DNA from 4 places in the Enterococcus sp. AZ163 genome. Region 2 is predicted to be linked to each of the others. Evidence: riboswitches for the same ligand, from Rfam matches in the RefSeq annotation. Region 2 holds a riboswitch; each other region holds the start of a gene.
The links. Region 2 has a riboswitch for thiamine pyrophosphate ahead of thiD (bifunctional hydroxymethylpyrimidine kinase/phosphomethylpyrimidine kinase). Riboswitches for the same ligand answer to the same signal wherever they lie in the genome.
Positions count from the first base shown of each region.

Region 1: linked by a shared signal. The riboswitch ahead of thiT (energy-coupled thiamine transporter ThiT) and the one ahead of thiD (bifunctional hydroxymethylpyrimidine kinase/phosphomethylpyrimidine kinase) in region 2 are both predicted to bind thiamine pyrophosphate.
Region 3: linked by a shared signal. The riboswitch ahead of thiW (energy coupling factor transporter S component ThiW) and the one ahead of thiD (bifunctional hydroxymethylpyrimidine kinase/phosphomethylpyrimidine kinase) in region 2 are both predicted to bind thiamine pyrophosphate.
Region 4: linked by a shared signal. The riboswitch ahead of IGI46_RS11170 (thiamine-binding protein) and the one ahead of thiD (bifunctional hydroxymethylpyrimidine kinase/phosphomethylpyrimidine kinase) in region 2 are both predicted to bind thiamine pyrophosphate.

Region 1 is NZ_JBIPAO010000001.1:316,202-318,399, forward strand. It holds gene IGI46_RS01655 (hypothetical protein) at 1-409, shown strand, start outside; gene thiT (energy-coupled thiamine transporter ThiT) at 451-1,038, opposite strand; TPP riboswitch at 1,088-1,186, opposite strand; gene IGI46_RS01665 (hypothetical protein) at 1,248-1,613, opposite strand; gene IGI46_RS01670 (low molecular weight protein-tyrosine-phosphatase) at 1,676-2,134, opposite strand.
Region 2 is NZ_JBIPAO010000002.1:154,850-157,047, forward strand. It holds gene IGI46_RS19185 (family 1 glycosylhydrolase) at 1-306, shown strand, start outside; gene thiD (bifunctional hydroxymethylpyrimidine kinase/phosphomethylpyrimidine kinase) at 641-1,441, opposite strand; TPP riboswitch at 1,504-1,601, opposite strand; gene IGI46_RS19195 (ATP-dependent Clp protease proteolytic subunit) at 1,681-2,198, opposite strand, start outside.
Region 3 is NZ_JBIPAO010000001.1:648,729-650,926, forward strand. It holds gene thiE (thiamine phosphate synthase) at 1-17, opposite strand, end outside; gene IGI46_RS03270 (hydroxyethylthiazole kinase) at 14-835, opposite strand; gene thiW (energy coupling factor transporter S component ThiW) at 832-1,350, opposite strand; TPP riboswitch at 1,457-1,546, opposite strand; gene gloA2 (SMU1112c/YaeR family gloxylase I-like metalloprotein) at 1,657-2,049, shown strand; gene IGI46_RS03285 (helix-turn-helix domain-containing protein) at 2,071-2,198, opposite strand, start outside.
Region 4 is NZ_JBIPAO010000001.1:2,346,526-2,348,723, forward strand. It holds gene IGI46_RS11160 (ABC transporter substrate-binding protein) at 1-33, opposite strand, end outside; gene IGI46_RS11165 (ABC transporter permease) at 45-809, opposite strand; gene IGI46_RS11170 (thiamine-binding protein) at 778-1,173, opposite strand; TPP riboswitch at 1,159-1,258, opposite strand; gene IGI46_RS11175 (DeoR/GlpR family DNA-binding transcription regulator) at 1,369-2,124, opposite strand.

The DNA.
Region 1 (2,198 bases), on a different contig from region 2:
TAATTTTGTTTACTTCAATTTGGGCAGCGAAACTTTGCGAGTATATTACCGTTACTTAGATGAATTTTACCGAATTCTAGCCAATAAAATTACTCGTATCGCACTAGAAAAAGTCAATGACAAACGTTCTTTCTTCCGCAAAGGCGCCTCTGTTGCTCACTTAGATGGAGAAATCTTGAAAGATTTGTATCCGATCTTTCAAGAAGGAGCTGTTTTCTGTTTTTCACAAGCTAAGCTTGAAAATAAACTTTATCGCGTACCAATTTATTTATCTGACGAAAAAGGTTGGCGCAAACACCAACCTACTTATAAACAAGATCAAAAAATGGGGACATTAACTTATGACCTTGGTCGCCAAAAATGGAGCTTGTCGTTGGAGAAAGATGATTTAGCCTTTGCCTTTCGCTAAAAAACCACTTTTATCATAACTGACAAAAGTGGTTTTTTCGTTTATCTACTTTTTATTTCCAATTTAGCGGCATCACGAGGTAAAAATAGCTGTGGTACCTTTTTTACAGCAATTATTGTAATTGTCGCTGTAAAAATTCCGGTGGCTATCCCACTGGCACCATTCATGATAAGAGAAAACATCCACGGGTTCATTCCCCATAATGCATAGCTACCCCAAAAGACTACGCCGGCAATAAAGTGCCAAAAGAATCGAGCCCCAGTCCCGGCCAAACTGCCTAAAATAATATTTTTTGTTACTTCTCGAGAGTTATTGTTCAGTAAAGCTTGTTGAACTTTGGTTGCATAAATCCCGGCAAAACCAGCAAAGGTAAATGCTATCGGGTATTCAATTAATACTTGTGAGAGACTTAAATAGTAAACATCTCCTGCTGGAAAATGTAGGATTCCCCAAATGAATGCTGATAACAGAGCGGGTCTTAATCCCCGTCTCAGAGCAAAAATTGTTAATGGGATCATTCCTAATGAGATTGTGAAACTGCTGCCGATGTTAGTGGGAATCAGCGAAAGCATAAAAGCTAATGCAGCTACAATTGTTCCTTCCACCATAATTCTCGTTTTGTTGTGCATAAAAAAACTCCTCCTTTTGAACATACAGTTCACAAAGGAGAAGTAAATATATTTACTTCATCACAATTCCTACGCTCGCATGACCGATACAGGTACTAGGGTTTAGAGTGTCCTCATTCTCAGCCCGAAGGCTCCCCTTTGTGACAGTATTATTCTTTTAGTATTTTTTACTCTTATAGTATAGCACACTATTTACCTAATACAAACAATTAACGTGATACTCGCTCCTGATCGCCGTTAGGTGCCAACGTAGTCACCTTCTTTATACGATCTACCGTCAGCATTTGCAATTGATTATCTTGCGTACGAACAACTAAAGAATCATTGCCAATCGCTTTAGGCAGCCAACCTGAGACGGTTTCATATTTTTCCGAATCTTTTTCATTCTGTACTTGCAAAACAACTAAACTATTGTGTAAGGCAGCTGTTTTGAGTTGACTCATTATCGTTTGATTCGCCTGCTCTTGTGCACGTTTATCAGCAGAATCATTTAGAAAATCAGACAAAAAACGGAAGGATGAACTAGAAAAGGCCTTAATTAAATTTTTTTTAGCTTTTTCAGGTATCTTCTTCATGTCAGTTTCCTCCTTGGCTGTACTCTGATTTTACTTAAAATTGAGCAAAATTACAATAAAAACTACTCTCCAAAAAAAGTTAACCAGTATGGCAAACCTTCTTCAATTAAACTATAGGTTTCGTCAAAATCACCAGTATACCAAGGATCAGGAATTCCTTGGCCTTTTTTTTCAGGGACTAAGTCTAAATACAAATGAATTTTCCTATGTGTCCCTTCCGGTGCTAAGAGCATTAAATCCTCCACATTTTCACGATCCATTCCAATGATATAATCCGCGCGGTAGAAATCATCCGTTGTTATTTGACGTGCCCTTATACCTTTCGAGCTGATACCGTGCGCTTTTAAGATTTTTTGCGTACCGTGATGAGGAGAATTACCAACTTCCCAACGACTAGTTGCTGCTGAATCTACAGTAAATTCTGCCGATTCGCTCCGTTGTTCAAATTGATTCCGAAACATAGCTTCCGCCATTGGTGAGCGACAAATATTACCCATACATACAAAAAGAATTGATTTCATTAAATTGCCTCCTTCAAGCTAAAAAAATAATTTCGTGCTATATTCTATACATAGAAATGAGGTT
Region 2 (2,198 bases):
GGATTAGGTGCTGTGGATAAAGTTGGCCTAGATGGTGTCGTGCATGATGATTACCGAATTGATTTTTTACAAAAGCACTTGAGTGAGTTGAAAAAAGCAGTAGAGGAGGACAAAGTAGATTGTTTTGGTTATTTAATGTGGGGACCGATTGATTTAGTGAGTACAACTACTGGAGAAATGAAGAAACGATACGGCTTTATCTATGTTGATAAACACGATGATGGAACAGGGAATTTGTCTAGAAGTCGTAAAGATTCATTTTATTGGTACAAAAATCTGATTGAAACCAATGGAGAAGACTTGTAAAAATGAAAAAAATGTTCGGAACACTGCTGATTTTCTCGTTGGGTTAATTTTTGTTAGCAGTTTGACCGCAGGATCTGAGTCAGACGCTGCTAAAGGGAGGCCTCAATAAAAATTTCATGAATAGTACTTACTTGAAACACCTCATAAATGAATTTAACGGTCTCGACTACATGAATTGGAAAAGCACTAGTTAGACAGTAATGTGTGCCAGCAACTCTGTTTTGATAACTTACGAAGGCGATTAGAAAACACAGTTATTCATGATACAAGTTGAAGAAGCACGAAAGTTTTTTCTTTCGTGCTTTCCGGTGTGGGTTAGGATTAAGCGTGGTACTTATTCTTTTAGTCCAGATTGATACAAATCGTAAAAATGATTGGTGGGTCCGTGTCCATTGCCTAACGGTAATGAATAGCGAATTGCTGTAGTTACGTAGCTTTTGGCTTTGGCAACAGCTTCATCCAGTTCTATTCCAAGAGCTAATTGTGACGCAATAGCAGAAGAGAAGGTACAGCCAGTGCCGTGAGTATTTTTGGTATCAATCCGTTCGCTAGTGTATTGAGAAAATCCTTGACCAGCATATAAAACATCGGTGGCTTTGCCGACTTTGTGTCCACCTTTAACCAGAGTTGCGGCACCACATAAGTCATAGATTTTTTTTGCAGCAATTTCCATATCTTCTAAAGACTGGATGGAAAGACCGCTGATTTTTTCTGCTTCTGGAATATTTGGTGTTATTAAGTTAGCCAAAGGCAGAACTGCTTCAATCAAAGTATCAATTGAAGTAGGGTCCATTAGAGCACAGCCGTTTTTTGCATACATAACTGGATCTAAGACGACTTTTTCCGGTTGCCACTTTTTTAAACTAGCTGCGACAGCTTGCATTGTTTCTACAGTAGAGAGCATACCGATTTTGACTGCATCAGGTTTGATATCTTCAAAAACGGCATCAACTTGTTCTTGAATAATTTGTGGTGTGATATCCTGATAGGAAATCACCCGAACGGTATTTTCAGCAACCACGGAGGTGACCACTGACATGCCAAATACTCCATGGGCCGAAAAGGTTTTCAAATCGGCTTGAATCCCAGCACCGCCGCTGCAATCTGAGCCGGCGATAGTTAATGCTTTTTTCATCTAAAAACTTCCTCCTTTACGCGTAAAAAGGGCGTCACCTTAAAAAAGGGGACGCCCATCAATTTTATCTTAGACTTGCTTCCCTCCGACGGTGTTAACCAACAGGTTCTAAGGGTCAGGTTTTACCTTCTCAACGCTAAGCGTCCCCCCGCAAAAAAATATTCAGTTAATCGTCACAGCTGCACAATTCTAATACAACTTATCTAATGGTATAACAAAAGGAGCAGTAGAACAAGCTCTTATTTGCCGATTTCTTCAGAAGTAGAAATGATTTTTCCGACGATACCGTAGTCTTTTGCTTCATCAACAGACATCCAGAAGTTGCGATCCGTGTCTTGCTGAACCTTCTCGACCGTTTGTCCAGTTGCTTCCGCGATTAAGCGGTTAATCCGTTCTCTCGTACGGATAATTTCCTTGGCCTCGATTTGAATTTCAGTTGTTTGTCCACTAACGCCACCAGCGGGCTGGTGAATCATGTAACGAGTGTTTGGCAAACTGTAGCGATTTTCTTTTTCAGCTGCTAAGAAAATCGTAATGCCGGCACTTGCTACCCATCCAGTTCCAATCATATTAACGGTTGGTTCAATAAATTTGATGACATCATGAATCGTGTCCCCAGATTCTACATGGCCACCAGGGCTGTTAACGTAAATCGTAATCGGATCATCATTCAATGCTGACAGCAGCAACAATTGTGAAGTAATATCTTTTGCTAATTCTTGCGTAATTTCACCATAGATTAAAACAGTCCGCTGAT
Region 3 (2,198 bases), on a different contig from region 2:
AGCAGCTCTTTTTTCATCGTATTATCCCCTTCACTTGTTTGTACCATTCCTGATTCATCAATAGTGACAATTGGTTCAATGTGGCTTGACGAAAATCAGCCAAGCCCTCTGGCACCAGCTCCTTCGCCTTTTCACCGCAGCAATTAAAATAACTTACTGCTGCTGCAACCGCCGGAAAAGCTTCTAATCCTATCCCTAATAATGCCGCAATTAAAGCCCCCACGATATCTCCAGTTCCGGTAAAACAGTCAAGCTCAGACACACCATTTTGCAGCAAACAATTAGTCGTCTGATTTACAACCACATCTACTGCGCCTGTAGCAAGAAAAGTCGTGTGTGGATACTCGGCGGCTAAGACTTCCAGCGCTGCTGTTAATTCTTTTAGCGCTGCTTCCGATTGATCCAACGAACTCCCGTCAACCCCTCGTCCATGGCTTTCCAACATACATAATGCCCGCATCTCAGAGATATTCCCCTTCACTACCTCAGGCTGCTTTTTCATTAATTGCTGAGTCAGCTCTGCTCGCAAAGGACTGGCTGCCAAGCCAACCACATCAATCACCGTCGGCTTATGATTCTCCTCAGCAAAACGGCTGGCTTCTAAAATATTGGCTTCTCGCTGTGGCGAAATATGACCTAAATTCAACAATAAACTGTCTGTTTGCTGGAAAAAGGCTGGAAATTCACGGGCATCATCTGCCATTACCGGTTTAGCACCGATGTATAATAAAGCATTTGCCATTGACTCACAGGTAATTTCATTGGTAATGCACTGAACCAACGGTGATGTTGCTAAAGGAAATATTGTTTTGACCATTTCAGATAATCCGTTCATGCTTGCTCACTCCTCAAAAATAATTGCTGACATCTTTTAAATACAGGCACCCGATACAAAAGCTTCCATACAAAGTAGGCGACCAGCGATCCAATCAAGGTAGCCCCGACAAATCTAGGGGTGTAAATCAGCCAGTACATTCCCTGCTGACTTCCGGTAAACAAGACCATTACTGGATACGATAGTAACGAACCAATAATTCCCGTTCCGATAATTTCTCCCAAAATAGCTCCGTATAAATTATTGGTCATTCGATACAATAGTCCAGCTAAAAATGCCCCAAAAACGGCACCTGTTAATGCCAATGGTGGAATTCCCAACAACAACATTCGGATAATTCCACAGCACAGTGCCATCAAGGTTCCATATAAAGGCCCTAGTAATCCCCCTGCCAGCACATTCATCACACTCGACATCGGCGCCATCCCCTCTACTCGGAAAAGTGGCGACAAAACTACATCTAGAGCAATCATCATTGCCAACAACATCATTTTCTGCAGCTTCTCTCTTTGCAACCTTCAACATCCTTCCTTATCTTCAAAAACAAAAAAGACTCCTCACTAAATAGAAGCAAGAGGAGTCTTAAAAAAAGCCCGACCAAATAAATGGACGGGCGAGATTCATGGTTGTATGACATTTCCCTGCGCCAGTTCTAACTGTTTCAGGTTCCATGGGTATAATCTCAGCTTTGCAGCACCCCAAATGTTTCTATTTATGAAATTGTGGTTAAAGTATAGCATAGTTTTTTTCATTCTAACAGGTATCTCAGCAGATTTATCCTAAAAGCTGTGCTATCCTTACCACATAGAAAGGAGCTTTTTATGCAAGAGCCAACATTTTCCACAATCCATCATATTGCGATAATTGTTTCTGATTACCAAAAAGCTCGCAACTTTTACGTGAATATTCTGAAGCTTCCCATCTTAAGAGAAAACTATCGAGAGGAACGTCAGGACTATAAATTGGATTTGCAGCTGGCTAATGGTGCTGAATTGGAAATCTTTGCTCTGCAAGGTCCACCAAAACGCCCAAGCTATCCTGAGGCTAGCGGTTTACGTCATTTAGCTTTTAAAACAGATGCCATTGAAGAAACGATCGCTTACTTAGAAAGCTGCGGAGTCGCCTGTGAACCCATCCGCATCGATGCATTTACTGGTGAAAAAATGACCTTCTTCTTCGACCCTGACGGCTTGCCTTTAGAATTACATGAATAAAGTCAGCAAAAGCTGCTGGCCTTATTCGATTTTCTTCCCTAATTCTTTTTCCAGGGAGAGATCATTTACTAAATTTTGGATGACTACTAAAGCCTTTGGCGTAACATATGGGTCCATTACAATAACCGGGAAATCATCAGGAATCCCCT
Region 4 (2,198 bases), on a different contig from region 2:
CAAAGCAACTAATGCTCTCCACTTTACCTTCATTTTTACTCCTCCTATACTTCTTTTTTCCAGGGCATAGCCAATTTTTCTGCCAAATTGACCAATGCCATCAGTAATAAACTAATTAATGAAATCAAAAAAATTACTGCAAACATCTTGTCAAAATCATAAGATTTTCGTACTCGTGTCATATAGACACCTAATCCTTCAAAGCCGCCCAGCCATTCTGAGATAACCGCACCAATTACTGCATAAGTCACAGCGATTTTTAGAGCAGAAAAAAAATCACCAAGACTTGCGGGAATCTTGATATGCCAGAAAATTTGTCTGCGATTTGCTCCCATCGAACGTAATAGCCGCAATTCATCCTGATCAACAGAAGAAAAGCCATTCAACATAGCAACGGATACTGGGAAAAACACAGTGATGACAATCAAAACAACCTTTGGTAAAACGCCAAAACCAAACCAGATTGTCAATAAGGGTGCAATAGCAACAGTGGGAACAGTTTGCGTTAAAATCAGCAGGGGATAGATAGCTTTTTTCACTCTTTCGAAGTTATCCATAAAAATTGCAACTGCGATCCCCAGTGACATTCCTAAAAATAAACCTAATAACGCTTCGATCAATGTGATTCTGGAATGGAACAATAGTAAATCAAAATCATTGATAAAGGCCTGACCAACCTGTAAAGGAGAAGGGAGCATGAACGTTGGAATCCATCCTAACGAACTAACACCTTGCCACACCATAAGAAGGACGAGTACCGAAACACCAGAGTAGAGGTTAATGCTGGTGCTTTTTCGTCTTTTCTTCAATCCCAAACACATCTCCTTCAGGTTTGTAAGTGATTTTTACATAAGCAGATACGCCTTGAGATCCCGCTTTAATTGCAATCAGTTGACAGTTTTTGACGATCTCCATCAATTCATCATAATTTCCCTCAATACTTGTTTCAAACGCCCCAACCTGATAAGTCAATCCTGTGCTTGCTATATAAGCGATTACTTCATCAACAACACGAACAACTTCTGATTCACCTTCTACTTTTGGTAGTACTTGAATTGCGATACCTGCTTCCATTTTTCTTCCTCTTTTCTTGAAATTAATTAAAATAAAAAGGCATTTTCCCCAATAGAGAAAATGCCTAAAATAACCAAAAATGATTCTTTTTTTTGACATGCTCCCTACGCTGGTCTTAACCAACAGGTTCAAAGGGTCAGGTTTTTAACCTTCTCAACGCTTGTGCGTCCCCCTGCATCTTTATTTAATTGTTTTTAATAATACATTTCTTTGATTTGTTCGTCAACATACTTTTGAAAATCAGTAAAACAAAAAACGATTAAAAACGATAAACGGGTTTTAATCATTTTTGTTTTATACTTGATGAATGTCTAGATCTAGATTGTAATAAGGTTCCAAGATAGCATTATTAATTCCTTTTTCCGTAACAATAGTATCTAAAGAAGTAGCACTATCAACAAAGAAAGTTGAAGTTGTGCCAATTTTTTCTTTCGTTACAATACCGATTTTATGAGAACTTTGTTGAAGCAATTGTTTTTTTATTGCAGCTTCTTCAAATGATGGGACAGTGATCCCTTTTTCAATATCGATTGAAGAGATACCCAGTATACACAGCTCGATATTGATACCTTCAATTGCTTTTAATGTAGCAGAGCCTTTTAATACTTTAGAATGTTTATCCAACTCACCAGGCAACAAATTGATGGTAATATGCTCATGATCGCATAATGCTAATGCAATCGTAGGGCTATTGGTGATAACTATCCCACTATAATCGTTAGGAATGTTCTCTGCGAAAAAAAGATTCGTTGTACCACTATCAATGTAGATTACTTTTTTTCCATCAATTAGTGATGCTGCTTTTTTGGCTAGCATTTTTTTGCTGACTGAGTGTTGATCAATTCGGTGCTCAAATGGCAGGTTGGTGTTATCCAATCTTAGCGCGCCACCGTGAACGCGTTGGACAAGTCCAAGCTTAGCTAGTTCTTGAAGATCTTTTCGAATTGTATCTTCCGTTACCTCTAATTCTTTGGTGAGATCGTTTACTAAAACTTTACCTTCTGCCTCTATTTTGCTCAAAATATATTTGTGGCGTTCGCTTTTTAACATTATTTTCTCCTTTAATCGAAATTTATTGATTTTTATCGTTTTCCATTGTATAATGATAGCATAAAGAAATCGAT